2 linked regions of the Sinorhizobium fredii genome follow. The protein of the gene in region 1 interacts with the protein of each later gene in a pairwise test. Links are inferred from orthologs where the notes say so. Each region holds a gene or a part of one and is shown on either strand. Other genes may lie near its edges.

Region 1 (15,118 bases):
CCTTCGCCTCGAAACGCAGATCCACGTGCGCGCCTGCCTCCCAAGCTGGAAGCTCCGCACCGTCCTTGCGAGCAAATGAAAGACGCAGGACCTCTTTGGCCACCTGCTCCACACAGGTGACGACAAGTTCGAAGTCTCTCTCAGACATCGACGTATCCTCAATGTTCAGGCGAAGTTCTGTTGTGGCCGATGTTCGCGCGCACTCCTCTGCGCGCGAACATCGGGCAGTCCGATCAGATCTCCAGCACGACGGTCGCTCCGTCGATCGACACCGGGACCGTCTCGACCCCGGCTTTCAGGCGTTCAAGCACCTCTGGCGGCTCGACCGTGACGGGATAGCTTCGAACCTTTTGCCTTGATTCAAACAGCGTGCGCCCTGTCTTGATGTCGAATTCCCAATGATGCCAGGGACAAGCGATGATTTCGCCGTCGCGAACCCAATGCATGGCGACACGATTTTCATCCGAAACGTCGGCGTCGGTCGTGCCCCGGACCCTGCCTTTGCAGAGCGGGCCGCCCATGTGCGGGCAGGTGTTTTTCAACGCGTAGAACTCTCCACCGATGTTGAAAACGCCGATCCCACTCTTCACCTTGTCCGGATAGACAATCGTCGAGGCGCCGGGCGGAATATCGGCGACTGCTCCCACTACGTACCGCATGTTCTTAATCCCGTGTTCAATCGTGGATGCTCAAACGGCCAACTCGGCCGAAACCAGCCCCTTAAGGCGCGGGTAGAACTTGAGGGCGTTGTCGGCGAAACAACGGGACCGCTCGTTCTCCGGCCACGTGGGGAACATCTGATGCGGACTGACGCCATCCCAGTACGGGTGGCGGCTACCAAAAACCACGAGCGAGGAATTGTCACCACCCAGCGTACCGGTCGCGCGGTGGCTGTGTGGAGAAAGTTCATCTTCGGGCTGGTAGACGAAGCGAACATTGCTTTCGAAGTATTCCGTCGGATCCTTTTTCATCCACGGGACCTCGACGCGGTCGGATTGCCAATCCTTAAACGTTCGGATTGCCAACGCCCTCGCCTCATGGACGCTGACGTCGCCAAGCACCACGCGAAGCTCAGGCAAGCGATCGAACACGCCGGACACGATCATGCTGGTGAGATTGACGATGCCCGACAATGGGCGAAGCGCGTGGATCTCGGCATAGAAGCTTGGGAAGCCGACCTGGGTCGGCGGCGGCTCGACAACGGCCGACAAATCGTCGTGGATAAAGACGGAAAGCCCACGTTCTGCCGCGGCCCGCCAGATCGGGAAGAAGCGCTGTTCGCCATAGGTCGCCAAAGCACGTGCGGGTACCACGATCTGCACGAAGCGAGGATCATCGGCCCAAAGATCGATTTCCTTCAAGGCCGCATCGACATCGTTCATCGCCACGCGAATGGAGCCAAGGAATGATTTGCCGGATTCCGGAGCATTCAACCAATCCTCGACGAGCATTCGATTGGCGGCGTTGGCGACGGCAATTGCCTGATGCGGGTTGGGCCAGTAGCCGAACGTCGTCGGGCAAAGGACCGCAAGGTCAATGCCAGCTTCTCGCATCTGCCTGGCCACCGCCGACGGGCTCGAAGCCTGTTCCGCGGGTACCGCCAGTTGGTCGAAGGGCGCTCCATATTTTTCGCCGAAGAGCGTTGGCAGCTGCCGCAAATTCCACGGGCCGCCGACGAACTCGTTGAACCGCTCGCTCTCGAGTACGGGATGAACTGCGCAGTCGATAATCATACCCGACCCTCCTTACGATCGAACCGGTCTGCCGGACGTGTCTTTGGCAATTTGAAGAAATCCAACGCGTTACCAGCCATGATCTTTTTCTTGGCTTCGTCGTCCAACGCCCGCGGAAGCGCTTTGCTCGGCGGGTCATAGTCGTAGTGCGGATAGTCGCTGGAGAACATCAAAAGGTCACCGGCGTCGGCCTCCTCGAACAGCGTTGCGATGTGCTGCGGATCGGTCGCCTCCTCGACGGGCTGCGTCGCGAAGCGGAAGTGGTCGAGCACATATTGCTGCGGCGTCTTGGCGGCGGAGAATTCCTGTCCCGTCTTCTGCCAGTGGCGGGTCATCCGGTCGATGAACGGCCGATACCAAAGAAAACCGCCTTCCAAGAACAGGAACTGCAGGCCCGGATGACGGTCCAACACGCCATTGCAGATGAAACTCGCCATGTGCGTGGCGTAGGCCATGGGCGCGATCAACGAATGATATTCGACGAAATACTGCAGCGGCCCTGTCGACGTCCATCCCAGCGGCTGCGTAGCGCCGCCCTTAAAGTGGATCGACACTGGCAAGCCGTGGCGCGCGGCTGCTTCCCAGATCGGGTCGTACATCGGATGGCCGAACGGCCGAGGACCGTAGTGACTGATCGCCACCTGCCGGAAGCCCGGATGCCCGGCCCACTTCTCGATTTCCCTGACCGCGCCGATCGGATCTTCAACGGAAACCGAGATCGATCCGACGTACCGGTTCTCGGTGTTGTACTTCGACAGCCAGGTCTCTGAGAGCCACTGGTTGACGGCCTTCACCAGGGCGGTGTCCAGGGCCGGATCGACCGTGAAGCCGCGCAGGCTCCAGGGTAGCAGGATCGCGTAGTCAATCGGGTCGTCCTGGAAAAGATGTCCCGCAACCATGTCCGGATCCGAGCCGAGGTCGCCGGTCGTCGGATAGGCATCCATCCGGCCTGCCACATCGAAGGTGGTGAAGCCTGCGCGCCTGAACGGGACTCGCGCCTTCAGCGTACGGTCTTTCCACGGAGCGTCCATGTAATCGATAAGTTCTTCGAAAGAACGTGGCTCAACGTGAACATCAGTGTCGATCACTTTGACATCGATGGGGTCGAGTCCACCTTCGGGCGTTTGCGGCCGAGCGAAAGCTGTCGTCGTCACGGTATTCCTCCCGAGGACGTGTTGCGAAAACTAATCAGTCTGACTGATATAATCATCAGTTTGCCTGTATATTTTTATTTGTCAATGGGGAAATTGGCGTTTGTCAAACGAGGCGGATGAAATGCTCGCTCGCCGGCAGAAATTGCTGATGCGGCAGCGTGTCATCCACTCAGGATCTGCTGGAATAACTGGCGTGGAAACGGTCGCGACGGCCCGCGCGGGCCTGGGCTCACATGCGAAGTGCTTCGAATTTCAACGCCGGAAGCGCGGTTGGGGGCGGCCAGGGTCGTTCTTTCGCTCGACCGCATGTTGCCAAACTGCTTCGAAAAGCACGAGATTGCGACAGCTATGCACGCCGGAGAAGATCCCGACGTTGTGTGCCGCGCAAATGATGTACGTCTAGGCGGCGCTGTCGCGCCGCCGTAGAACCTTCAGGAAAACTGTATTTTAGGCTCCCACCTTAAGCTTGCCGACGTAACGGTCGCCATCGCGAACGATATCCAAGTCAGCACCAAACGGTTTCGATAGTTCGTTCAGGCGGGCAAGGATGCGTTCGCCGTCCTCGGCCGATGCCAGCTGCGGGCAGCCCCTGCGGCTTCGTGGCGTATCTCGTCCCAGTGTGATCGGGTGGAATTCGCTGTCGGCGAGTACGCCGTCTTCGTATGTGAAGCGTGCGACAACCGACTCCCAGAATTTCGGCTGAGCACCATAGCCCGTCACGACGTCGAAGAGATCGGCCGGCGTGGAGGAAAGTGGCATGCCTTGCTGTTCGTAGACCTCCAGCGGGAAGGAGGAGAAGGTCTCGACATTGAAAATGAAGTTGCCGAGAGAATAGCAAATCGGCCTGCCGGCATAGAGTTCCAGACCGCGCAACATATGCGGCCCGTGGGCGAAAATCCCGTGCGCGCCAGCGTCGATAAGCCGATGCGTGAGCGGCTGCAGGAACTCAGCTGGAACCTCACTGTTCCAGCGCCCACCGAGGCCTTCATGGCAGTGGAGGCCAACGAAGACCAGGTCTGCCTGACGAGATGCTTCGGATACCGAGGCCTCGAGTGCCGTGACGTCACGTTCCAGAGCGTCGGTCTGAACTCGCGAGGCATCGCTTGGCGCAAAATTGACGCCTTCCACGGCAAATCCGCCGGGCGGCGGCGGGTCGTAGACGTTCTTGTCGGGATAGGGGAAATGGATGCCGGGAGCAGTGGTCCCCTTCGCTTCGACATTGACACCTGCCTCCGCAAGAATCTCGCGGAGTTCCGCAAACCGTTCCTTTTGGATGTAGTGGGTTTTCTGCACTCGGACCGGCGCAATTCCCGGGCGTCCGACGTCACCGACGCTCGGATCCGCAGCGAGGCAGAGCCTGGCGTTGCTTGAGCCGGCGGCAATATAGGCCACCCGGCATCCTGGCGCATCAAAGTAACGAGGAGCGCGCGCTTCCTGCAATGTCCGCCCCACTCCGGCGTAGGTCAGACCGCGCGCTTCGAGAGCTTCGATCGAGGATACCAGCCCGGAAACCCCGTAGTCGGTCGCATGGTTATGTCCCAGACCATAAATGTCGACGCCCAGCCACTCGAACTCGGAAAGCAACTCGGGCTCCACGCCGCACGGGATGCCATGCATTGTCGTCGACGCCATCCTGCCGCGACCGGGAAAGACCATTTCCACGTTGGTGATGGTGACATCGGTCTTGCGCAGCATGTCGACGAGGGCGAGGAAATCGCCGTCGGGATTGCGCGAGATGCGTTGCGTGAGCATGGAGTCGCCTGTAGCAAGAATGCTAACTTTTGGCACGACAAATCCTCCGTTTTGGTATACCAATTTGGAGTACATAAGATGGCCGAGCTTCGGTTGTCAACGCAGAACAAGGAGGAAATCTTGTTGACGCAAACGCAGATGGGCGAGGACCGGCTTCGCAGAATGATTTTGGACATGGATATCGGACCCGGAGAGCGCCTCACCGAGCGCTGGCTCGAGGGCCAACTTCAAACCTCCAGAACATCTGTCCGCACAGCGCTGTTTCGCTTGGAAGCCGAGGGGCTCGTTGCACGGCAAGGGCGGGGTTGGATCGTGCCGCCAATAGATCTTGATGAAATCAAACAGCTCTTCACCTACCGAGAGGTGTTGGAGGTTGCAGCACTCGAAATCGGTGGGCCCATGATCACGCCGTCGGACCTTGCGGAAATAGAGGCAATCTTGAATTCGGTCACCCCATCGTCAACACAGGAGGAAAACGACGATGCCGCTCGCCGTTTCCACTTGAAGATCGGTTCACTGGCCAAGAATGAGTTCATCACCAGGGGCATCAGCGACTGCATGACACGATTGTTGCGGGTGCGTTGGATCGAGATCAGCGCGTCCAATCAAGGCTGGAGCGAACATCGCGCCGTTTTGGACGCGTTGCGTCGGGGGCGCGTCGATCATGCGGTCGAGCTAACCAGGTCGCACATACAAGCGGCGTGTGAGCGACTGGTACAATCGTTGACGGATGGAAAAAGGAGCTTGCGCGCCCGGGGGATCAAAGTTTCATGAGCCCTCACAAGTCGTTGACGCGGAATGCGAGTGACCTGCGGGTCTCCATCACCCGTATACATGTGACAGGGTCCGCGAATAAGCTTTAGGCCGAATCCAGCGACTGCCCGCTCCATCTAGTAGGAGCGCTTTACTCGGCGTCCAACATCGCTCGCTGGAGTGCCGGCTCAAGGCGATCTAGCTCGGCTTTCAGTGCGCGCCGTGCCTCTGGAACGGGCGCAAGATTTCCTTCGCGGCCCAAATCTGCAAGCCGCTGTGCTGCCGTCACGACGCCGTCGGCGCCGACCACGTCCGCCGAGCCCTTCAAGGTGTGGGCTGCACGCCGCAACTCCGCAGCATCGCCGCTGGCATACGCCGCGTCGAGAGCGGCGATCAGCTTCGGATACTCGATGAGGAACATTGCCGCCAATTCGCGCAAGAGTGCCTCGTTCCGATCGAGATTGCGCAGGGCACGCTCCCAATCCAGCACCGACGCGTCGGCAGCCGCCGGCTGCGTAAGGACGGCGGTTACCTGCTCTTCGGGAAGCGGAACCCGCATCGGGTCATATTGTTCGACGACGCGGAACAACTCGGCGGCGCGAAATGGTTTCGTGACATAGCCATCCATTCCTGCCGCGAGACAGCGCTCACGATCGGCAGCCGTCGCGCTGGCGGTCAGCGCGACAATCGGCACACGAGCCTTGCCGGACTGAGCGAGCGCCCGGATTGCGGCGGTCGCGGCGAGCCCGTCCATGACCGGCATATGCACGTCCATGAGCACTAAATCGTAATTGCCGCGTTCGACCGCTTCAATTGCCTCCTGGCCATTCCCGACGGCCACAACCCGGTGCCCGCGTTTCGTCAGAAGATCAACTGCGACCTGCCGGTTGACCGCCCCGTCCTCGGCAAGCAGCACGGTGAGCCCCGGGCTCGTCCGCAGGTGCGCCGCGCTGGCGTGGCCCTCACCCTCGTCTTCCCGCATCGAGACCCCAAGGGCGTCGGTGATCGCGTTCAGGAGATCGGACTGTTTGACAGGCTTTACCAGCAACCTGGAGACATCCAGTCTGCGCAGCAGCGCCTCGTCACTTGGCCGGCCCGCCGACGACATCATGACGATCCGCATCTCCTTGAGACCTGGGCGGAGCCGCATGCAAGCCGCAAGTTCGAACCCGCTCATTCCAGGCATCATCAGGTCGAGAAGCGCGAGGTCCGGCGGAGCACCGGAAGCCCGTTCAAGGGCGTTGAGCGCCGCCACGCCGTCCGGGGCGACGATCGGAATCATGCCCCAGTTCACGACGATTTCCTCGAGAATCTGGCGATTGGTGGCGTTATCGTCGACCACCAGGGCCTGCCGACCGCGTAGTTCTGCCTCGCGCAGGGGACGCGCCTTCTTTTCCTCCGGCGCGAGCCCAAAATCGGCAGCGAATGTGAAGACGCTGCCCGCGCCTGGCGTGCTCTCGAGCTGCATGCGCCCGCCCATCTTCTCGGCAAGTTGCGCAGCGATCGCCAGCCCAAGGCCAGTGCCGCCGTATTGCCGCGTCGTTGATGTATCGGCTTGGGCGAAAGCCTCGAATATTCGCTCCTGCTGTGGTTCCGGGATGCCAATGCCGGTGTCGCGCACCTGGAACTGAAGGCGTGTCCCGTCGTCCTTCTGCCCTTCCAGCGTGACATCGACCACCACTTCACCATTCTCTGTGAACTTGATGGCATTGCCGACAAGGTTGACGATGATCTGCCGGAGCCTTGTTGGATCACCGACCAAATGGTCCGGCACCTCGGGAGGGATATGGCAGGCAAGCTCGAGGCCTTTGTCGGCGGCGCGCTTGGCGAGCGTTTGCAGCGTATCGCCCAACGTGTCGCGCAGCACGAACGGGATCGCCTCGAGCTCCAATCTCCCGGCCTCGATTTTAGAGAAGTCTAGAATGTCGTTGATCAGGTCCATCAGCGTGTCGGCGGAATGGAGAATGATCGAGACATATCTTCGCTGTTGTTCGGAAAGCTCGGTGCCTTCGAGCAGTTCCGCGACGATCACGCCGTTCATCGGGGTGCGGATCTCGTGGCTCATATTTGCAAGGAACTCGCTCTTGGCGATGCTCGCCTGCTCGGCCGCGTCGCGTGCGCGCTCAAGCTCCTCACGCGACTTGCGTAGTTGCTCCGTCCGCCGCTCCAGCTTGACCGTGCGCTTGGACCTCCAGGCGATGGCGGTGCTCTTCAAGCTCGGTGATATCGGAATAGACACATATCGTTCCGCCGTCGCTGGTCTTGCGCTCGCTGACGCGGATAGTGGTCCCGTCCTTGTGCTTCAAATTAAAGGGTCCGCGCGGATTGCGGTGGCGCTCGAGGCGCTGGGCAATCCACTCGTCGACCGTCTGGCCGTCCAGTGGCGACAGGCCGCTTTCCGCAAAGGTACGGATCACCAGCTCGAACGGCGTGCCCGGCGTTTCGACGGCAAATGGTTCGGCAGGAAGGACGGCACGCTCCGGCCCTGAAAAGAAATCTCGGTAGCGCGAATTGTAGACAACTAATCGGTCATCGGCGTCATAGAGGGCGAAACCCTCCAGTGACGATTCGATTGCGTCGAGCAGTTGCCTTTGCGCCGCTTTGGCTCGCTCGGTTGCAGCCTCGGTCGTCTTGACCAGTTCCTCGAGATGCTCGCGCTGTTCCTCCAGTTCGGTAATGTCGGTATAGGCGCCCACCAGGCCGCCATCGCGGGTTCGGCCTTCGCTGATGCGAATCCACATTCCATTGTTGAGCCTGAGCTTGAATGGCGGACCCGGATTGCGGTGCCGCTCCATTCGTTGCGCAACCCACTCCTCCACGTTGAGCTCGCCAACTGGGGCCAACCCATGCTCCACAGCGGAGCGTATCAGGTCCTCGAAGCGCATTCCGATCGCCACCCTGGGGGCAAACAGCTTTTCAAAGCGCGAGTTGAATGCGACCATTCGGTCGTCGGCGTCATAAAGAACGAATCCTTCCAAAGCGGACTCGATGCCGTCCAAGAGACTGTCGCGCGCCGCTTCTGCCCGCGCCTGTGCGGCCCGGGCAACTTCTAGCTCCTCCGCAAGTGCCTGCTCGGTGCCGGATGCAATGTCGGTATTCTTGGTCATTAGATCCCTCCGCATCCGGGTGGGATGTTCAGGCTCCTTATGGGAATAAACCCCGCAGCAGCTTGGCTTCCGTGACGCGGGCGATCCCCTCGATCAAGGCAGCTGTACGCAAATCCAGTTGGTCATCTTCCGCACGCCGGCGCGTGCGCCCGAAACCATCGAGTAAGATCGCCTTGAGCCGGTGATTGATCTCTTCGAGCGTCCAGGTCAGGTTCTGCAGACCCTGCACCCACTCGAAATAGGAAACGGTCACTCCGCCGGCATTGCCGAGAATGTCGGGGATGATCTGCACTCCACGCTCATTGAGGATTTCGTCAGCTTCCAGCGTGGTGGGGCCGTTGGCGCCTTCGGCGAGCAACCGGCACTTGATCCGCTCAGCGTTCTCGGCGGTCACCTGATTTTGCAGGGCCGCCAGCACCAGGACATCACATTCCAGTTCGAGAAGCTCGGCGTTCGAGATCGGCTCCGCATTGGGAAAGCCCGCCAGCACCCGGTTTTTGGCTACATACTCCAAGAGTGCACCCACTGTCAGACCGCCGGGGTTGTAGAGCCCTGTCGAGACGTCGCTGACAGCGATGATCTTGACGCCCGCCTCGGCCAAGAAGCGCGCCGCGAAGCTGCCGACATTGCCGAACCCCTGAACGACGGCGGTCGATTTGGCCGGATCCAGCCCGATCGTCTCGGCCGCGGCTTCGATGACATAAACCAATCCGCGCCCGGTCGCCTCCTTGCGCCCGAGCGAGCCACCGAGCACGACCGGCTTGCCAGTGACCACCGCCGGAACCGCGTGGCCGACCTGTTGGCTGTACGTGTCCATCACCCAGGCCATCACCTGCTCGTCGGTTCCCATGTCGGGCGCCGGAATGTCCTTGTCAGGCCCGATGATGTCGATGATCTCGGCCGTGTAGCGCCGGGTCAGCCGCTGCAGTTCGCTTTTCGTAAGAATGGTAGGGTCGACGCGCACACCACCCTTGGCGCCGCCAAAGGGCAACCGCATCAGCGCGCACTTCCAGGTCATCAAGGTCGCCAGAGCCGCCACGTCGCCGAGATCGACATCCTCGTGGTAGCGGATGCCGCCCTTGGTCGGCCCCATCGTCAGGACATGCTGCACCCGGTAGCCGAAGACGGTCTCGACCTGCGCGCGATCGTCGCGGAAGAAGGGGAACGAAACTACCTGGGTGCGTTGCGGGAACAGCAGCCGTTGGCGGATGTTGTCGTCCAGATTCATGATCTGGGCGGCCTTCAGGAACTGTTGCTGAGCGAGGCGGAACATCGGTGAATCCCACTCGCCGCCATGAGCGCGCTTGCGCGCCAGCGTGTAGCGGATGGCGCGGTCGAGCGCGATGCCGTTGAGCCGGGTCTTCAAGAGAAAATCGCTGGCACCTGCCTCGACCGCTCGCGACGCGAGCTTCACGTCGTCGAGTCCCGTCAGGATCACCACTGGGACATCCGGGGCAGCCGATCGGATCCTGAACAGCGTCTCCAGCTCTTGGCTATCGGGCAGGATCAGATCGAGCAGCACCAGATCAGTCGCGCCCAGCTGAAGCTGTGCAAGCCCATCGGCCAGGCGATCCAGGGACACGACCTCGCTGCGCAACTGCATTTCGGTGTCGAGCAGTCTTTGGATCAACTTCGCGTGAAGCGGGTTATCCTCGACAAGCAATATGCGCACTGTTTGATCGCTCATGCTTTGCCTCCCTCCGGACGGCCGCCCACGGGAGTATATCAGGTTTGTGGTGGTTGCTGAATCTTGCCTGTCATGGGATCGTGTCGCATCAGCCGTAGGTGTGGTGGCATCATCTCGTGGCGGTGCAAAGTCAGCTAACGTTGCGTGTACAGCTGGTTGGTTCCAGGTGATACATTATGCGACTTTCGCAGCACAGAACGAGAACACCGTCGTTCGTGACGTGACGGAGCATTGCGCAGTCACCCGGGGGCTCTTGAAAACACAAGGGTGTAGCGGCTCTTGCGTTCGACCAACGAGGCAACATTGAACTCAAAGTGTCACCCGCACTTGGAGACATTGCTTCCTCCCTTGCCCAATTCGTCGCGGAAGCCAGAACTCGGTTCGAGTTTCTCAAGAAAGAGCCGCGAACCAGATTTCGAAATGGTTTGGCCGGATATTTTTTGACGTTCCGTATCGATCGCTCAGGTCAACCAGCTTTGCCTGCATCCCAACCCCGTCGAGGAATTCAACCAACTTGCCGCCCAAAGCGGCACATTCCTCTTTCTTGAAGCAGCGCACCTCAGTTTGGCTCTTCGGCTGATTGATGAATTGAATACCCGGCACAATAACGGACTGTGAGCTGAAAGATCTGCCTTGCTCCTGCAGTAAGTCTTCGATCTCTCCTGCTTTCGCGCGGTCGACTTCTCGACTGATGTGGAAATAGACGCGGACAGGAAGAGCTTCCAGTGCCTGCGTCACCTGTTGGGCGACGACCTCGTTCGTCTGCGCGACTGCATCTGCGCTATTATTCGCAGTCTCCCGAAGAGCGGCATTGCCACTGGAATTGGCAGATGCAACGATCGAAGCATAGAGCTCCGCTGGGATACGCTCCTGCTCGGCATACTTCCCTGCCAACACGACACCAGCGGTGGCTGTGCGGGCTTCTCCATCGAACGCCAGCTCGACAACGAGTTTGATGTCATCGTTCTGCTGCTTGAGGGCACTGAATTGATAACTGACATAGGCAGCAATCACGGCAAGACTTATCTTGAAGAGAACATCGATCCCAGTGACAAAGCTGCCCATTTCATGCCCCTTGGTAGGGATTCATTGGCCGGTTCGGCCAGGTTCTTCGGGTGGATAGATGAGGCATACCCTGAAGCTCTTCGCCCTCATTGAGCGCGCTGGCCTCAAACCTCGTCTGCGCTTTAGCCGCCGCCCCATCAACTTGTGCCTTCTTGACATCTCGGGCAGCCGTCCCATCGGTAAAGGCTACGACCACCCTGTCCCAGAACGGGTCTGCTTTTTCTCCCGCAATTAACCTGACCACCTGAGCAGCTACTGCATTGGCAGTTTCAAGCACAGGCTTCATTGGGCTCCTCCAATTAACCTCAATTTTAAAAGATCCGTTATACGCACACGCCGTCGGCTCAATATCCGACAAGCTCCTCTTCCATAGGCGGCTTCCGCAACTTGCTTCCGGTAATCCGCGCCATGATCGTCGTCATCGTCGCTGCGTCATTGTCAAACCCGCCGTGGGTGGTCGATTCCGTCGTTGCGCTCTTTGAACGGTCGATCTCCAACAAATCTGATCTCGGAAGCTGGCTAGAGAACTTTTCCATCCCGGCCAAGGGCATATTGGGCTTATCCTCATAGGCTCGTGAAACGAGATACAGAAGCGATCGACCGTACCCAGGTAGACCCGCGGCCGCCACGGTATCGGCCAATTCCAGCGAGTCACGCATCTGGTACAGATAGATCTTATCCGCGAGCTTCCATGCCCCCTTTCGTTGCAGAAATGGTTCATATCGCCTTTCGAAAAAGTCCGTCGTACAAGCGGGCGCCATAAGGTGAATGCTGGCAATCTCAAGGTCTTGAATCTCAAATTGATCCAAATTTGCCAACAACTCGCCGAGAACGATTGACCCCGCGCTATGACCGACGAGGTGTACTTTTGGTCGTTTTTTCTTCGCTTTAACAACACCTTGCAAAAGTGGCTTCAGCCCAAAGGTGCCGCCATTATACTCGCCGTTGCGATCAAATGCGGCGACGGCATCCTGCTTCATGTTTCGCCAGGCCCTGCTGCCAAGCGCCTTGCCAAGCCCCGTTTCAAAAAGAAAGTCCGTGATCCAGCCGGCGGCTCGGCCCGACTGTGACTGGGACAAAGCGCCAAAAGCTTCATCGAAAAAACCCGATCCCCACATGAGATGGAAGTTGTAAACTCCGTTGCGGCCAAAGACATCGTGCCGCTTCCATGTCGCAATGCGGTTGGCCTCGTCATCGAGGGAATTTAACCCGCCGTGGCAGTATATAACGAGATGGTCGTACCCGGCCCCTTGATTTGCTGTGGGGTCGGTCAGGCGCTTCACCGTCTCCTGCATTTCAAGAAGAGTGGGAGATGCATACCGGCCATTGACCACGTAGCGGCCATCATCGATGTTGATAAAATGGCCGACGATGTCGCTTCTGTTGGGAGCGGCCTTGGCTTGAGGGATCGTTGCCGCGGACGGGGCGCCGCGGGGCATCGCGCTGAAAGCCGTGGGAGCTCGAACGCCCAGTTGCAGCACCCAGGCGTCCATCAGCGTCGCCGCCCAGTCCTCATAAAGCCAATGTGCAATACCGCCATTACCCCACGAGGGTCCCCATGAGTTCAGGATCCAGAAACCGGTCGCGTCATAGCCAACAATCGCGAAGGCGTGCCCCCCAATAAGACCACCCCCCGGCGCGATCTGGCCATTGACTGGCTCTTTCCAGTTTTCATGAATTTGAGCGGATGCGTAGATCACGCCGACTTCATCCAGCGCCGCGTGGAAATCGGACAGGTCGGGGTGAAGCCGGTAGTAGGCTCCTAACCTGTTTTCGCGAGCGTCCTTGTTCATCTCGTAGGACAACACCCATTCTCCATTGCTCCCATCTGGAGATAGGTCCAACCGGCACACGCCGTTGCGATGAAATCCACTGAGTGCTCCACGTATGCTTGAGCCCTCATAAGCAGTGCCGGCCCACTCGTCGTTTCGCTTCGCCATCTCATAGAGCATGCGTGCGCTCACCTGAAGTGGCCTCGTCGCAAGCGTCTCTCTGTGTGTGAGAACGTCAATAACGTGGGCAAGAGCGAAACCGGTGCAAAAGGACGAGTCCCCCTGATCCCGAACGGGGAAGGCGATCGAAGGATAGATGCTGCCGGGAAGCGCCCGGAGGGTGGGAAAGTAGAACCGGTCGCGGATGTCGGGCAGGTCGGGCAAGACATTTAGGTATCGGTTCCCAAGCGTTCTGGGCTTCAGCCTGAGCCTGCGGTTGGCTATTCGAATTTCCTCATCGGGCTCGCTAGATACCGATGCGTCTGCCGGCTCGGGCTCCGGCGACGCTACGACTTTCCTCGCCTCCAGCGTTGCCTCAATGTCCTCTCTTTCAAAGCCCTGCCGTGCCGCCGGTTCCGCGCTTGTCTTGGAAGGAGCCGAATCACGTTTGGCCACTTTGTCCCCCATTGAATTGCCCTCCTGGGTAGAGCGCCAAACGTATTACGACTTGTTTATAAGTGCAACCATGCTAATGTAGGCGAGTCAAAATTCTAGTTTATCGCGTCTCATCCAGAACTGACAGTGCCGGAGGTGAACCAAGAATCATCAGTGGCAACCGGACCGGAGACCGGCTGCGCAAGTCATCAGTCTTAACGAACATTGTGTCGGATACTCGGGGGCGGCATGCTGTACATTGGCCAAGATATCATCGACATCGGCTCGACCAAGGTTGGGCAGAAATATGTATTTGGCGCCGTGGTTCCTTTGGATAACCCGGCCTGGCAAGGTCCTTGGGATTGTGCAGAGTTCGCCTCTTGGTGCTCATATCGGGCCTACGGATTGATTTTCGGAGCGGGCGGCGCGAAGAAGCCGGCAAGCGCCGAGCCCTATTCCGGTCATTGGTATGCCGATTCGAAGAAATTTGGCCATGTCATTTCTTGGCAGGATGCTTTGAAAATACCGGGCGCAGCTTTGATCCGAGCACCTACGCCGGGCAAAATCGGTCATGTTGCATTCGCCATCGGCGACGACGAGCGAACCCTGGAGGCGCGCGGCGCAGCCTTCGGCGTGAACATCTTCGGGGGTGCCAAGTCTCGATCATGGACAATCGGCTGTCTGCTGCCGGGCGTTGAATACGGGTCGCACCTGCCGACCGAGACGGCGCCAACAGCTGAACCGGATTCGAACCCGCCGAAGGGCCTTCTTTGGTTGAGACGCCCTAACTTCAAGGGTCCGCACGTTCTGGCACTTCAGAAGGCCCTGCTTGGCAAAGCCATCGATCCAGGGCCGATTGATGGTGAATTCGGACCGATGACCGCAGCCGCCGTCCTATCGTTCCAAGTGTCTCACGGGCTGGAGGTGGACGGGGTCGTGGGACCCGCCACAGCCGCAGCATTGGGATTGCCATTTCCGATCACGGCAAGCGCGCAGGATACCGACAGCTTCCATAAGACAAACAGGCTCGCGTTATCACGCTCGCTAACCCTTCCATCCCCTCCCGCGGATTTTGATGCAATTGCCAACATCTCGCAGTCAGGCAAATCGTTTTTTGCAACGACGGCATCCGGCGAGCGCTTCATCATCGGTTCGGTCACGAGGTATACCGACGACATGACGCGGGCCGGGCTTTTCCAGGGGAAGAGCGCCATCAAAGACAGCATGCGTTTCGGCGTCTATAAGGGCCAGGACTATACGACGGCATTCGGCAAATGGGCTCATTTCATCGAGCCGACCCTCTCAGCGGAAGGCGGCGCCCGCTTCGCGACGATCAACACGTATGATCGCGCGGCGTTTACGTTTGGCGCGCCGCAACTCGCGGCGCATACGCCCGCACAGAATTTTGTCGTCTATTTCCGCCAACTCCTAGCATTGCCTGAAGCCGACCGGCATTTCCCGGAGCTTTCGCTGCGCGGAAATGGAAGTGGCGACAGCACAA
Region 2 (15,189 bases), on another replicon or contig:
GACGATGCCGGTCATGAAGACGACCTGCTCCGGCGGGATGCCTGCCTGAGCGGTCAGGGAGCAGAAGCCGACGAAGGAGAGCATAAGTATGATCGCCGGTAGACTGAAAATCCCCCGAGCCCCGGTCAGAAACCAGGCCAGCGCCGACCGTTCGTCTTCGATATCATCCATTGAATCACGCGGAATGAGATCGCCCCTCAACAAGACGGTGCCGGGTGAACCACCCGGCACCGTCAGGCGAAAATGGCGATGGCGCTATTTCTTACGCGGAACCTTGGGAACCGTTCTCCCCTTCAGCGGAGCCGCATCCGAAGCGGCTTTGGCGGCCTTCTTCGGCTTCGACTTCGGAGCTGCCTCGGCGGCGACGGTTTCCTTCTCTTCCGACTTCTTCGGCTTGGCGTTCTTACCGGGCCGCGACACTTCCGCCTTCGGCTTGATCGGTGCCGTCTCCGGCACGGCATCGAGGATCAGCCCCTTGGTGCCGTCTTCCTTCATGCCGATCGTCACCTTGACGACGCCGCCCTTCTTGAGCTTGCCGAAGAGGATTTCGTCGGCGAGCGGCTTCTTGATGTTTTCCTGAATGACGCGTGCCAGCGGCCGCGCGCCCATCTTTTCGTCGTAGCCCTTGTCCGCGAGCCAGGCTATCGCCTCCGGCGCGAGGTCGAAGGTGACGTTGCGCTCGGCCAACTGCGTCTCGAGTTGCATGACGAATTTCTGCACGACCTGGTGAATGACAGGCGTCGGCAGAGAGTTGAACGGAATGACCGCATCCAGGCGGTTGCGGAACTCCGGTGTGAACAGGCGGTTCAGCGCCTCGATGTCCTCGCCCTCGCGCTTCGATGAGCCGAAGCCGATCGCCGGGCGCGCCATGTCGGAGGCGCCCGCGTTGGTCGTCATGATCAGGATGACGTTGCGGAAGTCGATCTTCTTGCCGTTATGGTCCGTCAGCGAGCCGTGATCCATCACCTGCAGCAGGATGTTGAAGAGATCCGGATGCGCCTTTTCGATCTCGTCGAGCAGCAGCACGCAGTGCGGATGCTGGTCGACGCCGTCGGTCAGCAGGCCGCCCTGGTCGAAACCGACATAGCCGGGAGGTGCGCCGAGCAGGCGCGAAACCGTGTGCCGCTCCATGTATTCCGACATATCGAAGCGCAGCAGCTCGACGCCGAGCGACGTCGCCAACTGTTTCGCCACTTCCGTCTTGCCGACGCCGGTCGGACCGGAGAACACATAGCAGCCGATCGGCTTGTTCGGTTCGCGCAGGCCGGCCCGGGCGAGCTTGATCGACGAGGCGAGCGCCTCGATCGCCAGATCCTGGCCGTAGACGACGGAACGAAGTTCCTTCTCAAGATTGGCGAGAACGGCTTCGTCGTCCTTCGAAACCGACTTCGGCGGGATGCGCGCCATAGTGGCCACTGTCGCCTCGATTTCCCTTTCGGTGATCAGCTTGCGGCGTTTGCTGACTGGCAGCAGCATTTGGGCCGCACCCGATTCGTCGATCACGTCGATCGCCTTGTCGGGCAGCTTGCGGTCATTGATGTAGCGGGCCGAAAGCTCGACCGCCGCCCTGATCGCCTCGTTCGAATATTTGAGGTGGTGATACTCCTCGAAATAGGGCTTCAGCCCCCGCATGATCTCGATCGCGTCGGCAACCGTCGGCTCGTTGACATCGATCTTCTGGAAACGGCGGACGAGCGCCCGATCCTTTTCGAAGAACTGGCGGTACTCTTTGTAGGTGGTCGAGCCGATGCAGCGGATCGAGCCGGAAGAGAGCGCCGGCTTCAAAAGGTTCGATGCGTCCATCGCACCGCCCGATGTCGCGCCCGCGCCGATCACCGTATGGATCTCGTCGATGAACAGGACCGCGCCGTGATATTCCTCGAGCTCCTTGACGACCTGCTTCAGGCGCTCTTCGAAATCGCCGCGATAGCGCGTGCCGGCGAGCAGCGTTCCCATGTCGAGCGCAAAGATCGTCGCGTCCTGAAGCGCCTCCGGCACCTGCTTCTCGACGATGCGCTTGGCAAGCCCCTCGGCGATCGCCGTCTTGCCGACGCCGGGATCGCCGACATAGAGCGGGTTGTTCTTGGACCTGCGGCAGAGCACTTGGATGGTTCGGTTCACCTCGGCGTGCCGGCCGATCAGCGGATCGATCTTTCCGGACTTGGCCTTTTCGTTCAGGTTGACGCAGTAGGCCGTCAGCGCATCCTGCTGCTTCTTCGGACCGGTCTCCTCGCTTTCGCGCGATGATTTCTGTTCCGAATCCTGATCCTCGGCGCCGCGCACCGGCCGCGATTCCGAGCTCCCGGGGCGCTTGCCGATGCCATGAGAGATGAAGTTCACCGCATCGTAGCGGGTCATCTCCTGCTCCTGCAGGAAATAGGCCGCATGGCTCTCGCGCTCGGCAAAGATCGCGACGAGCACATTGGCTCCCGTCACCTCTTCGCGGCCGGAGGATTGAACATGAATGACGGCCCGCTGGATGACGCGCTGGAAGCCGGCGGTGGGCTTGGAATCTTCATCGTAGCCGGTGATCAGATTGGACAATTCGTTGTCGACATAGTCCGTCACGGTCTTGCGAAGTGTTTCTAGATTTACATTGCACGCGCCCATCACGGCCGCCGCATCGGCATCATCGATCAATGCCAGCAGCAGGTGCTCGAGCGTCGCATATTCATGATGGCGCTCGTTGGCAAAAGTCAGTGCCTGATGCAGCGCCTTTTCGAGGCTGGGCGAAAAAGTTGGCACGTTAGGTCCTCATTTCTTTTCCATGACGCATTGCAAGGGATGCTGATGCTGCCTGGCGAAATCCATCACCTGCGTCACTTTGGTTTCGGCGACTTCGTAGGTAAAGACGCCGCATTCTCCAACGCCGTGGTTGTGGACATGAAGCATGATGATCGTCGCTTGTTCCCTGTCCTTCTGAAAAAAACGCTCCAGAATGTGGACGACGAACTCCATCGGCGTGTAATCGTCATTCAAAAGCAGAACGCGGTACAAACTCGGCTTCTTGGTCTTCGGCTTGGTGCGTGTGATAACGGACGTGCCACGACTGGGGCCGCCTCCGTCTCCATCGCTTCCCTGCTGCATCCGGACCGGCATGGCGATCATTCTGTTTCATTCCCTTGACGGCCGCAATCCACCAACGTGGCTGCGGCCTGCTTGCCTTTATCTAATGGTTCGTTCTTGGATTTTAAGACCGAACCAACGCACTGCAATCATATTCGCACGGCCAAGCACAAGATTGATCAATTTTCTTCGGCCGCTACAGTCGACGTTGAATCTCTGGCCAAGCTACCGAAGTAAGCCCGGAAACCCGATACCCCAAGAACGACAAGGCCGGCCGCGGCAACCGCGACCGGCCTTTTGGCAATGGCGATATTCTAATCGTCAGGCGGCGGCAGCTGCGGACTTCACGGATGCCGTTGCCTTGGCGACCGGTGCCTCATAGGGCTTGTAGGCGTCCTTGGCGAGATCGGCATACATCTCGCCGATCTTCGATGCTTCGGCGACGAAAGATTCATAGCTCGACTTCAGATAGTTCGTCTGCAGTTCGAAGGCAGCCTCGAGGCTCTTGGCGCCCGACAGCTTTTCAAGATGGGCAATGCCATCTTCGAAGGACTTCTTCGAGTAGTCTGCTGCTTCGGTTGCAATGGCCTGGAAGCCCTTGGTCATCGCAGAGTAGCTCTTTACAGCCACGTCGAGTGCTTCCTTGCTCTTCTTGTTTGCATCGTCGAAGTTGAACATCAAGTTTCTCCTTGTGGGCGGTGGGCAAGCGTCAGTCTAGGTGCACTGCACAAAAAGTCAAGTTCAGTGTGCGATGCAGTAAAACACAATTCTTGCAACGACTTGATGAAGATCCGGCGACATGCGGATAAATTATCTAAAAGTAAGACTTATAAGAAAAAACCGGCCCGATTGCTCAGGCCGGCACACTTTGAGACACGCGGCCGTCGACCGGCCATGCGACGTCCAGCTCAGAGATCGACGTCGAGGATCGCCATCGAGAAATTATAGGAGAGTTCGCCGTCTTCGTCGTCGCGGAATATGACTCCGAGAAATTCGTCGCCAAGATAAACCTCGGCGGATTCGTCCTTCCTGGGACGGGCCTTGACGACCATAGCCGGATTCAAGGTGCGCTTGAAATAGGCCTCAAGCTTGCGGATTTCTTCGGGCTTCAAATCTATTCTCCGTAGCCGATTGATTTGCCGCGCTTCTCGCATGCGGCGTTGCCAGGTGTAAACCCATCACGGCGCCGAGCCCCCATGAAGATGATTAACGACAGCCGTAACGCGTTGAATTGCCGCTCAGATTTTTCATTTCCGCGAACAAGGCGATGAACGCGGCCCTTCCTCCGCGTCAGATATCGAAGCTCGCCAGGATCTGGTCCATCTGCCGCGAGGGTTCGGAGCATCCGGCCTCGCCGACGACCCTGGCCGGAACGCCCGCTACCGTCGTCTTCGGCGGAACCGCCTTCAGCACGACCGATCCGGCCGCCACCCGCGAGCAATGGCCGATATGGATATTGCCGAGGATCTTCGCGCCGGCGCCGATCAGCACGCCGTCGCCGATCTTCGGGTGACGGTCGCTGCCCTCCTTGCCGGTGCCGCCAAGGGTGACGCCATGCAGGATCGACACATTGTCGCCAATCACCGCCGTTTCGCCGACGACAAGCCCCGTCGCGTGGTCGAGGAAGATGCCGCGCCCGACGCGTGCGGCCGGATTGATATCGGTCTGGAACACACTCGAGGAGCGGCTCTGGAGATAGAGCGCAAAATCCTTCCGCCCGCGGTCCCACAGCCAGTGGGCCAGCCGGTGCGTCTGGATGGCATGGAAGCCCTTGAAATAGAGCACGGGCTCGAGGAACCGCGTGCAGGCCGGATCGCGGTCGTAGACCGCCTGGATGTCGACCCGCAGGATCGCGCTCCATTCAGGCCAGTCCTCGAGCATCTCCAGAAAGGTCTGGTGAAGAAGGTTTGCCTGCAGGTCGGGGTGATCAAGCCGTTCGCAGATCCGGTAGATCACGCTCTCTTCCAGCGAATGCTGGTTGACCACAGTCGAATAGAGAAAGGCCGCAAGCATCGGATCCCGCTCGGCGGCGAGGCGCGCTTCTTCGCGCAGACTGTCCCAGATGGGGTCGACTGCCTTCAGCGGTTCCGTATGGCGAAGTTCGCTCTTGGCGACCATGGTCGCGCTCCTTCCTGGGTCAATCTGCCGGCTTGCGCTGCGACATATATAGGGCAATTCCCGACCAACATAAATGGCCCCGCACGTTTCGATCGGCGGTCATCTTTGACTAGGCGCGGCCGAGCTCGGCGAGAAACTCCAGGACCGCCTTCTTGAAGACGCGGTCGCCAACGGCCAGCATATGGTCGCGGCCCGGAATGTCCACGGCCATGGCATGCGGCATCAGGGCGGCAAGCTCCTGGGCGGAGCCCGCCACGTCGTCCTTCGTGCCGACCCCGACCAGAACGGGCACGTCGATGCGCCCGACATCCTCGGCGGAAAGCAGATCGCGCGAGGTCGATATGCAGGCGGCAAGCGCCTGGCGGTCGCTCTTCGTCTGGTCGGCAAAGGCGCGGAACATTCGGCCGCGTGTATGCGTCACATCTTCGAGCGATGGCGCAAGCAGCGCGTCGGCGATCGGGTCCCAGTCTCCCACTCCGGTCACCATGCCTATTCCCAAGCCGCCGAACACCAGCGAGCGGACGCGATGCGGGTGATGCAACGCCAGGAATGCGGAGATGCGCGCGCCCATCGAATAGCCCATGATATGCGCCTCTGGGATGCCGAGATGGGCCAGAAGCGCGGCCGCGTCGCCGGCCATCTGGTGCGGGTGGTACACGGAAGCGTCATAAGGCTTGCTGCTCGCCCCGTGACCGCGGTTGTCGAGTGCGACAACCCGGTAGCCAGCGTCGCCGAGCGTCTTCAGCCAGCCTGGGTATACCCAGTTGACATTGGCGCTCGAGGCGAACCCGTGAATGAGCAGCACAGGATCCCCCGACGGGTCGCCCTCGTCGAAATAGGCAATTTCCAAGCCGTCGTGGGTGAAGCGCGAGAAAGGCGGTGGGTTCAAATCCATGGTTTTCCCAGACATCATCTGTTTTCGCCGAAACTAGGCGGTAACCGAAGAGGCGAAAACCCCCGCCCGTCAAAAACCACAGGCGCGTCGTGATTGCTGCTACACATTTGCGCCAAAGCTCACTATGGTGCCGGCAAAAATATACAGACTTGCATTCAGCGGAGTACGACATGGCCGGCCACAGCATCCCCCATTTCCAGAATGACGGCGGGCACCGGGTTATCGAGATCGGCGTCAAGGAATTCATGTGCACCGGCGCATCCGTTCCCTTCGATCACCCCCATATCTTCATCGACATGGGCGACGACAACGAGAAGGTCTGCTCCTATTGCTCGACGCTCTATCGCTACAACGCGAGCCTGAAGGCGACAGAGACGATTCCGCCGGGCTGTCTCTTCGAGACCAAGGCGGCCTGACCTGCCCGCAGCCACCGGCGCGACATCGATGCAAAAGGCTGGTCCCGTCGCAATCGTCGGCGCTGGCATCGCCGGCCTGACAATGGCGCTGTGCCTTGCGCGGCAGGGCTTTGCTTCAGATATCTTCGAGCAGGCAGACGCACTGAACGAGGTGGGCGCCGGGCTGCAATTGTCACCGAACGCCTCGCGCATCTTAGTGAAACTCGGCTTGCTCCCTGCGCTCGAGGCGGTGTGGGGTGAACCGAAATCGATAGGGCTCGTCGACGGACACTCGCTGCGTCCGCTAGCAGACGTGCCAGCCGGTGCGGCAGCGCGCATCCGCTGGGCAGCACCCTACGGGGTCCTGCACCGCGCCAGCCTGCAGAAAATCCTCCTGGACGCAGTACAGTCGGAGCCGGCCTGCCGCCTGCATCTTGGCAAGCGCATCAAGGGCGATCCGGTGGCGGCGGCTGCCGCGGCAACGGGACGCCGCCCATCAATCGTCATCGGCGCCGACGGCATCTGGTCGGAGGCGAGAGCCGCTATTCCGGCCGCCGGCGCCGCCCGGTTCTCCGGCAATGTCGCTTGGCGGCTGTTGCTGCCGAACACAGAAGAGACGGGCTGCCTTTCGGCGGATCGCGTCACGGCCTTCCTTGGGCCGGAGGCTCATCTGGTCGCCTACCCGCTTCGCGAAATCGACGGCTTCAATCTGGTTGCGGTCGTCGGCGGCACGCCGGCCGAGGGGGCCTGGACGGGTCAGGAATCACCGGAGCGACGACGCGAATTCACGGCCGCTTTCGAAGCATGGCACCCCGATCTGCGATCGTTGATCGAAGGTTCCGGCTCGGCCACCTATTGGCCCTTGTGCACCGTCGAGGAAGGCGCCTGGCACAACAGGCGGGACATCGTGCTGATCGGCGACGCCGCCCATGCGATGACGCCCTTTGCGGCCCAGGGTGCTGCGATGGCGATAGAGGACGCCAGTGAACTGGCGCTTTGTCTTGCCGAGTGCCCCGACGCTCCGGCCGCCTTCGCGCGTTACGAGCAGGCGCGCCGGGCACGGATCGCCCGGGTCCGCAAGCGTGCCGCCTTCAACCGCTTTGCCTATCACGCCCGCGGGCCGGTCAGGGTCGCGCGAAACCTGGTCCTCGCGCTGAAGGGCCCGGAAGCGCTCGCAGCCGATCTCGACTGGCTCTATGGATATGGCGCCTCGGAACGCGAGAAGGCCTGACCGGCAGGCAGCAAATCCCTGCCGCCTGCCCCGGTCACTCGGATGGCCCGATCAGGCGGCATTGGCCGCCGCGAGACCTGCCTCGATGTCGCGGCGCAGGTCGGCAACATCTTCCAGACCGATCTGCAGCCGGATGACGGGCCCTCCTGATGGGCCCTTCGCGATCTTGCGATCGGAAAGGTTCGCATGCAATGCGAGGCTCTCGAAGCCGCCCCAGGAATAGCCGAGGCCGAAGAACGAGAGCGCATCGAGGAAGGCATGCGCCTTCGCCTTGCTTGTTTCGGGTTCGGCCTTCAGGACAAATGAGAAGATGCCGCTCGCCCCGCCAAAGTCGCGCTTCCAGAGCTCGTGCCCGGGAAAGCTCGGCAGCGCCGGATGCAGCACCCTCTCCACCTCGTCCCGACCCTCGAGCCAGGTGGCAATCGCCAGAGCGCTGTCCTGGTGGCGCTCCAGGCGAATGCCCATGGTGCGAAGGCCGCGCAGAATCTGATAGCTGTCGTCCGGTGAGACGCAGACGCCGAGCGTCACCATCGCCTCGGTCAGGGCCGGCCAATGGGCAGCATTGGCCGAAACGGTTCCGAGCAGCACGTCGGAGTGCCCGGAGGGATATTTCGTCGCCGCGTGGATGGAAACGTCGACGCCATGGTCGAGGGGGCGGAAGTAGATCGGCGTTGCCCAGGTGTTGTCCATGGTGACGACGCAGCCGTGGCGGTGGGCGGCATCGGCAATCGCCCGGATATCCTGCATCTCGAACGTGTTCGAGCCCGGCGCCTCCGTGTGCACCAGCCGCGTGTTCGGCCGGATCAGGCCCTCGATGGCAGTACCGATCATCGGATCGTAATATTCGACCGTGATCCCGAGCCGGGTCAGCATCGTGTCGCAGAAGTGCCGGGTCGGGAAATAGACCGAATCGACGATCAGAGCGTGGTCGCCCGACGAAAGATAGGCGAGGAAGGGCACCGTGACAGCGGCCAGCCCCGAGGGTACGAGAATCGTTCCGGCGGCGCCTTCGAGTTCATTGATCGCCTCGCAGAGCGCGTCGGTCGTCGGCGTGCCGCGCGTGCCGTAGGTGTATTTCTGCGCCCGCGTTTCCATGGTCTTCGCATTGGGGAAAAGTACGGTGGACGCGTGGACCACCGGCGGATTCACGAATCCGTGGAAGTCGGAGGGGTTGTTGCCTGCATGCGCGAGGCGGGTGTTGATGCCGACCTCTCCACGCGCGCTCATCTTGTCTGCCATTTTAACGAATCCGCCGTTGAAAACTGGATGGAGACTCATCGAACGCGGCACGGGTGAGGGTCAAGGGAAAATTCGCTACGGCGGCCGTCGACCCGGTCCCCGCGTATCTGACGGTTTTTTATCCAGAAGCGGACGATTTCCCGCAAAATCTGCTTAAAATTCTGACGAATTTTCAGTTTTTCACATCGAAAATCAGAAAATCGGCAACATCTCTTGACCCCCATGGATTTTGAGCATGAGATAGATTGCACTCATGCCAGGAGGGTGGCTGAGGCTGCACGCGCCGACAGAGCGCACCAGTGCAGACGGGAACTTACGAACAACCGAAAAGGTTCAAAAAAATGGCAAGAAGAATTCTGACAGCTCTTGTTGGCGCTGCTGTCTTGGGGATTGGCGCAAATGCGGCATCGGCCGCGACCCTTGACGACGTGAAGGCCAAGGGCTTCGTCCAGTGCGGCGTGAACACCGGGCTCGCCGGTTTCGCGGCCCCTGACGCGTCCGGCAACTGGAGCGGTTTCGACGTCGACTACTGCAAGGCGATCGCTGCTGCAGTGTTCGGCGATGCCACCAAGGTCAAGTACACGCCGACCTCCGCCAAGGAGCGTTTCCCGGCGCTGCAGTCCGGCGAAGTCGACGTTTTGGCCCGCAACACGACCTGGACCATCAACCGCGACACGGCGCTCGGCTTCAACTTCCGCCCGGTCAACTATTATGACGGCCAGGGCTTCATGGTTCGCAAGAGCCTCAACGTGAAGTCCGCACTCGAACTTTCCGGCGCTGCCGTCTGCGTCCAGACCGGCACGACCACCGAGCTGAACCTCGCCGACTACTTCAAGACCAACAACCTGCAGTACAACCCGGTGGTCTTCGAAAAGCTCGAGGAAGTGAACGCCGCCTATGATGCCGGCCGTTGCGACGTCTACACCACCGACCAGTCCGGCCTCTATTCGCTGCGCCTCACCCTTTCGAAGCCGGATGATCACATGATCCTGCCGGAGATCATCTCGAAGGAGCCGCTCGGTCCGGCCGTCCGCCAGGGCGACGACCAGTGGTACGACATCGTCAGCTGGGTTCATTATGCCCTGGTCCAGGCCGAGGAATTCGGCGTCACCCAGGCAAATGTCGAAGAGATGAAGAAATCGGCCAACCCGGACGTTCAGCGCTTCCTCGGCGTCGAAGCCGACAGCAAGATCGGTACAGACTTGGGCCTCACCAATGAATGGGCCGTCAACATCATCAAAGCCGTCGGCAACTACGGCGAAGTCTTCGATCGCAACATCGGCGCTGGCAGCCCGCTGAAGATCGAGCGCGGCCTGAACGCGCTTTGGAACAAGGGCGGCATCCAGTACGCACCGCCGGTCCGCTAAAAGCTGGTCGGCTTGAGAGTCTCGGAGGAGCGGCACGCCGCTCCTCCGTTCTACAATAAGAACGCCCGAAAACAGGGCGGATCGGGGAAAGAGGCATTGTATGGCCATTGGCGTTACAAACGCGCCTGAGAAGAGCAAGTCCTCGGGATCTATCATCAACGATCCTCAGGTACGCGGCATATTCTACCAGGCAATCACCATCATCATCCTCGCAGTTCTCGTCTACTGGACCATCCAAAACACGGTCGAGAACTTGCAGCGCGCGAACATCGCATCCGGCTATGGCTTTTTGAACGGCCGGGCGGGGTTCGATCTCGGACAATCACTGATCGCCTTCACGAGCGATTCCACCTACGGCCGCGCTCTGGTCGTCGGTTTCGTCAACACCCTGCTGGTGGCGATCACCGGTATCATCACGGCAACGATCATCGGCTTCATCGTCGGCGTTGGACGTCTGTCGCACAACTGGATCATCGCCAAGCTCTCGCTCGCCTATGTCGAGGTGTTCCGCAACATTCCACCGCTGCTGGTCATCTTCTTCTGGTATAGCGGCGTTCTGGCGATCTTACCCCAGGCGCGTGAGGCGCTCGCCCTACCTTTCGATATCTATGTGAGCAATCGCGGCGTTGCGTTCCCGAGAGCCATCTTCGGAGAGGGTTCGCAATATACACTGTTCGCCTTGATCATCGCCGTCGTCGCGAGCTTCGTTTTCGCCCGCTATGCCCGGCAACGGCAGGAGGCAACCGGTCAGCGACTGCCCGTTTTGTCGATCGTGCTCGGCTTGCTCATCGGTCTGCCGCTGATAACGTTCCTGGCGACCGGCGCTCCGCTGACTTTCGACATTCCGATCGCCGGCAAATTCAATCTTACGGGCGGTTCGGTCGTCGGACCGGAATTCATGTCGCTCTTCCTCGCGCTGTCCTTCTACACTGCCGCCTTCATCGCGGAAATCGTCCGGGCGGGCATCCGGGGAGTTTCAAAGGGGCAGACGGAAGCCGCTCACGCACTTGGCATACGCCCAAGGCTGACGACTCGTCTGGTCGTCGTTCCGCAGGCAATGCGCATCATCATTCCGCCACTGACCAGCCAATATCTCAACCTCACCAAGAACTCGTCGCTTGCGGTCGCCGTCGGCTATGCGGATCTCGTCGCCGTCGGCGGCACGATCCTCAACCAGACCGGACAGGCGATCGAAGTGGTCAGCATCTGGCTCATCGTCTATCTGAGCCTGAGCCTCGCAACCTCGCTGTTCATGAACTGGTACAACGCCCGCATGGCGCTGGTGGAGAGGTGAGAACATGAGCACGCAACAAGCATCCTTCGTTCGTGCTTCGATGATCGAAGCCTCACCCGCCCCCGCCCTGGAAGCTGGCATCGTCCGGTGGCTGCGCAAGAACCTCTTCGCCACGCCGAAGGACAGCGTCCTGACGATCATCAGCCTGCTCATCCTGGCATGGCTGGTGCCGCCGGCGATCCAGTGGCTTTTCGTAGACGCGGCATGGACGGGCGGCGGTCGCGGCGTCTGCGCCACGGTCGCCCAAGGCGGCTCGCAACCGGAAGGCTGGAGCGGCGCCTGCTGGGCTTTCGTCAATGCAAAGCTCGGGCAGTTCGTCTTCGGCCGCTATCCGCTCGAGGAGCAGTGGCGCCCCGCTCTCGTCGGCATCCTCTTCGTGCTGTTCCTCGTTCCGATGCTCATCCCAAAGATTCCTTACAAGGGGTTGAACGCGGTTCTGTTGCTGGCGGTCCTGCCGATCCTCGCCACGATCCTGCTTCCCGGCGGCTGGCTCGGCCTCACCTATGTCGAGACGGCGCTTTGGGGCGGTCTCATGGTCACTCTGGTCCTCTCGTTCGTCGGGATCGCGGTTTCGCTGCCGCTCGGCATTCTGCTGGCGCTCGGACGGCGATCGAACATGCCGGTGATCAAGATGCTCTGCACGGTCTTCATCGAGATGGTGCGCGGCGTTCCGCTGATTACGGTGCTGTTCATGGCTAGCGTCATGCTGCCGCTGTTCCTGCCGCAGGGCGTCACCTTCGACAAGTTCCTTCGTGCCTTGATCGGCGTGTCGCTCTTCGCCTCCGCCTATATGGCGGAGGTTGTCCGCGGCGGCCTGCAGGCCATTCCGAAGGGCCAATATGAAGGCGCCGATTCGCTCGGTCTCAGCTACTGGCAGAAGATGAACCTCATCATCCTGCCGCAGGCGCTGAAGCTGGTGATCCCCGGTATCGTCAACACCTTCATCGGCCTGTTCAAGGACACGTCGCTCGTTTCGATCATCGGCATGTTCGACCTGCTCGGCATTGTCCGGCTGAACTTTAGCGACGCGAACTGGGCGTCCGCGGTAACGCCGCTGACGGGCCTGATCTTCGCAGGCTTTGTATTCTGGCTTTTCTGCTTCGGCATGTCGCGCTATTCAGGCTTCATGGAACGCCTGCTCGACAAGAGCCACCGATAAAAAGGGGAAATATAATGGCAAATACGGCCACCGCTTCAAAAATGACCGTCTCGAAGACGGATGTCGCAATCGAAATCACCAACATGAACAAGTGGTATGGTGACTTCCACGTACTGCGCGACATCAATCTTAAAGTGATGCGCGGCGAGCGCATCGTCATCGCCGGCCCGTCGGGCTCCGGCAAATCGACGATGATCCGCTGCATCAACCGCCTCGAGGAACACCAAAAGGGCAAGATCGTCGTCGACGGCATCGAACTCACCAACGACCTGAAGAAGATCGACGAAGTGCGCCGCGAAGTCGGCATGGTGTTCCAGCACTTCAATCTCTTCCCGCACCTGACCATTCTGGAAAACTGCACGCTGGCGCCGATCTGGGTGCGCAAAATGCCGAAGAAGCAGGCCGAGGAAATCGCAATGCATTTCCTCAAGCGCGTCAAGATTCCCGAGCAGGCACTCAAATATCCGGGCCAGCTCTCCGGCGGCCAGCAGCAGCGCGTCGCGATTGCCCGTTCGCTTTGCATGAACCCGAAGATCATGCTTTTCGACGAGCCAACGTCGGCGCTCGATCCGGAAATGATTAAGGAAGTGCTCGATACGATGGTGGGCCTTGCAGAAGAAGGCATGACGATGCTGTGCGTCACTCACGAAATGGGCTTCGCCCGCCAGGTCGCCAACCGCGTCATCTTCATGGACCAGGGCCAGATCGTCGAACAGAATTCGCCGGCCGAATTCTTCGACAACCCGCAGCATGAGCGCACCAAGCTGTTCCTGAGCCAGATCCTGCACTGAAATCGCGGTACGAGTTCGCACGAAAAGCGGCCCGTCATTACTGACGGGCCGTTTTCATTTATGCCCCGGGCCAGGAAGCTCAGTGAAGAGAATGGGCGGTCGTCGACCGGCCGGTCCTCAAAGAACCGGCAGCGTCGGACGCTTTGCCAGCGCGGCCTCGATAATTCCTTCAACCCGCCGACGCTCTGCACCGGCGAGCGGCAGCCGCGGGGCGCGGACGCGATCGTTGGAATCGATCGCAAAAACTTCCGCGAGCTTGATGTTCTGGACGAGATTGGTGGAGACGTCGAGGTCGAGCAGCGGGCGGAACCAGCGATAGATCGCCCTCGCCTCTTCGAGACGCCCGGCTTGGACCAGCTTCCAGATCGCCACCGTCTCCTTCGGGAAGGCGACGACAAGGCCGGCGACCCAGCCATGGGCACCCATCAGCAGGCTTTCGAGTGCCAGGTTATCTACGCCGGTGAAGCAGTCGAAGCGTTCGCCGAAGCGGGTCAGAACGTCGGTCACGCGGCGGATGTCGTCGGTCGATTCCTTCATCGCGACGACGAGTTCGTTTCTGGCCAGTTCATCGAACATCGAAAGCGTCACGTCGACGCCGTAGGCGACCGGGTTGTTGTAGACCATGATCGGCAGGCCTCCAGCGGCAGCGACCGCCTGGATATGGGCGAGCGTCTCCGCCGGCGCGGATTTATAAGGCACGCCCGGCAGAACCATGAAGCCGTCGGCCCCGGCCTTGGCTGCTGCCCTCGCCGCCGCTTCGCCGCGGCGCGTGGCGCTTTCGCAGATCGTCATCAGCACCGGCTTGCCGCCGGCGACCGACTTGGCGATCTTCAATATCTCGATTTTTTCCTCCGGTTCCAACGTCATGTTCTCGCCGAGCGAGCCGCAGACGATCATGCCGTCGACGCCTGCCTCGAACTGCAGCGCGAAGCAGCGCTCCATCTCGGCCTTGTCGAGACCACCTTCAGTCGTGAATTTCGTCGTTACTGCCGGAAATACGCCGCGCCACATGAGAAGCCTCCTTCGATCTGATATATCAGCCAACTTGCCATGATTTCGGAACTGTGTCAATCTCTGATATATCACAAGCGCAGGGACATTCATGCCGTCGCAGTCGCAGGCCCATCTCGCCTATCTGGCGCTCGAGCGCCTCATCGTCACCTTGAAGCTGAAGCCGGGAACGCTCGTCACCGAACGGCAGTTGCTCGAACTCGCCAATCACGGCCGCACACCGGTCCGGGAGGCGATCCAGAAACTCGCTTGGCAGGGCCTGATCGAGGTCCGCCCGAGGGTCGGTCTTGAGATCAGCCGCATCCGACCGGACGATCGGATCCATGTGATGCAGACGCGTCAACAGCTCGAACCGGTGGCGGCCGCGCTTGTTGCCGAACATGCAAGCGCCGATGCCCGCCGAGAGATGAGCGACTGCAGGCGGCAGATGCTGGACTGCGCCGCTCACGGCGATCTCGAGGGCTTTCTGGTGGCAGACAAGATGTTCGACGAGGTGATGGAAGAGGCCTGCCCGAACCGCTTCCTGACGGCGGCCCTGTCGCCGCTCCAGACCCATGCGCGCCGCATCTGGTTCGCATCGGCATCGCCGGAAAAGATGAAAGGCTCGGTGGAGCGCCACGTGA

What was found.
Region 2: the proteins of NXT3_RS19620 (region 1) and clpA interact in binary tests that used the Escherichia coli proteins (3 or more experiments, as listed by UniProt). The link is inferred for Sinorhizobium fredii from one-to-one orthologs.

Annotation. Positions count from the first base shown.
Region 1 is NZ_CP024308.1:47,908-63,025, reverse strand. The notes cover bases 5,076-8,075. They hold NXT3_RS19620 (hybrid sensor histidine kinase/response regulator), read right to left. Parts: upstream 7,608-8,075; coding sequence 5,544-7,607; downstream 5,076-5,543. Other genes in these bases: NXT3_RS32510 (PAS-domain containing protein), read right to left, coding at 7,525-8,075; NXT3_RS19625 (GntR family transcriptional regulator), read left to right, coding at 5,076-5,413. Outside these bases: NXT3_RS19650 (PDR/VanB family oxidoreductase), read right to left, coding at 1-148; NXT3_RS19645 (Rieske (2Fe-2S) protein), read right to left, coding at 234-659; NXT3_RS19640 (amidohydrolase family protein), read right to left, coding at 690-1,733; NXT3_RS19635 (amidohydrolase family protein), read right to left, coding at 1,730-2,887; NXT3_RS19630 (CapA family protein), read right to left, coding at 3,335-4,714; more of NXT3_RS19625, read left to right, coding at 4,718-5,075; more of NXT3_RS32510, read right to left, coding at 8,076-8,391; NXT3_RS19615 (Glu/Leu/Phe/Val dehydrogenase dimerization domain-containing protein), read right to left, coding at 8,537-10,186; NXT3_RS19610 (hypothetical protein), read right to left, coding at 10,577-11,251; NXT3_RS19605 (hypothetical protein), read right to left, coding at 11,253-11,537; NXT3_RS19600 (C1 family peptidase), read right to left, coding at 11,596-13,650; NXT3_RS19595 (peptidoglycan-binding domain-containing protein), read left to right, coding at 13,867-15,118. UniProt on the Escherichia coli protein: Member of the two-component regulatory system UvrY/BarA involved in the regulation of carbon metabolism via the CsrA/CsrB regulatory system. Phosphorylates UvrY, probably via a four-step phosphorelay.
Region 2 is NZ_CP024307.1:1,603,097-1,618,285, reverse strand. The notes cover bases 1-3,071. They hold clpA (ATP-dependent Clp protease ATP-binding subunit ClpA), read right to left. Parts: upstream 2,746-3,071; coding sequence 256-2,745; downstream 1-255. Other genes in these bases: clpS (ATP-dependent Clp protease adapter ClpS), read right to left, coding at 2,755-3,071; NXT3_RS07895 (AzlC family ABC transporter permease), read right to left, coding at 1-171. In the rest of the region: more of clpS, read right to left, coding at 3,072-3,108; NXT3_RS07880 (phasin family protein), read right to left, coding at 3,388-3,744; NXT3_RS07875 (DUF3126 family protein), read right to left, coding at 3,975-4,178; cysE (serine O-acetyltransferase), read right to left, coding at 4,357-5,184; NXT3_RS07865 (alpha/beta fold hydrolase), read right to left, coding at 5,294-6,079; NXT3_RS07860 (zinc-finger domain-containing protein), read left to right, coding at 6,250-6,495; NXT3_RS07855 (FAD-dependent monooxygenase), read left to right, coding at 6,524-7,705; NXT3_RS07850 (cystathionine beta-lyase), read right to left, coding at 7,757-8,944; NXT3_RS07845 (amino acid ABC transporter substrate-binding protein), read left to right, coding at 9,286-10,311; NXT3_RS07840 (amino acid ABC transporter permease), read left to right, coding at 10,412-11,605; NXT3_RS07835 (amino acid ABC transporter permease), read left to right, coding at 11,610-12,764; NXT3_RS07830 (amino acid ABC transporter ATP-binding protein), read left to right, coding at 12,779-13,555; NXT3_RS07825 (dihydrodipicolinate synthase family protein), read right to left, coding at 13,673-14,566; NXT3_RS07820 (GntR family transcriptional regulator), read left to right, coding at 14,658-15,189. UniProt on the Escherichia coli protein: ATP-dependent specificity component of the ClpAP protease. It directs the protease to specific substrates. It has unfoldase activity. The primary function of the ClpA-ClpP complex appears to be the degradation of unfolded or abnormal proteins.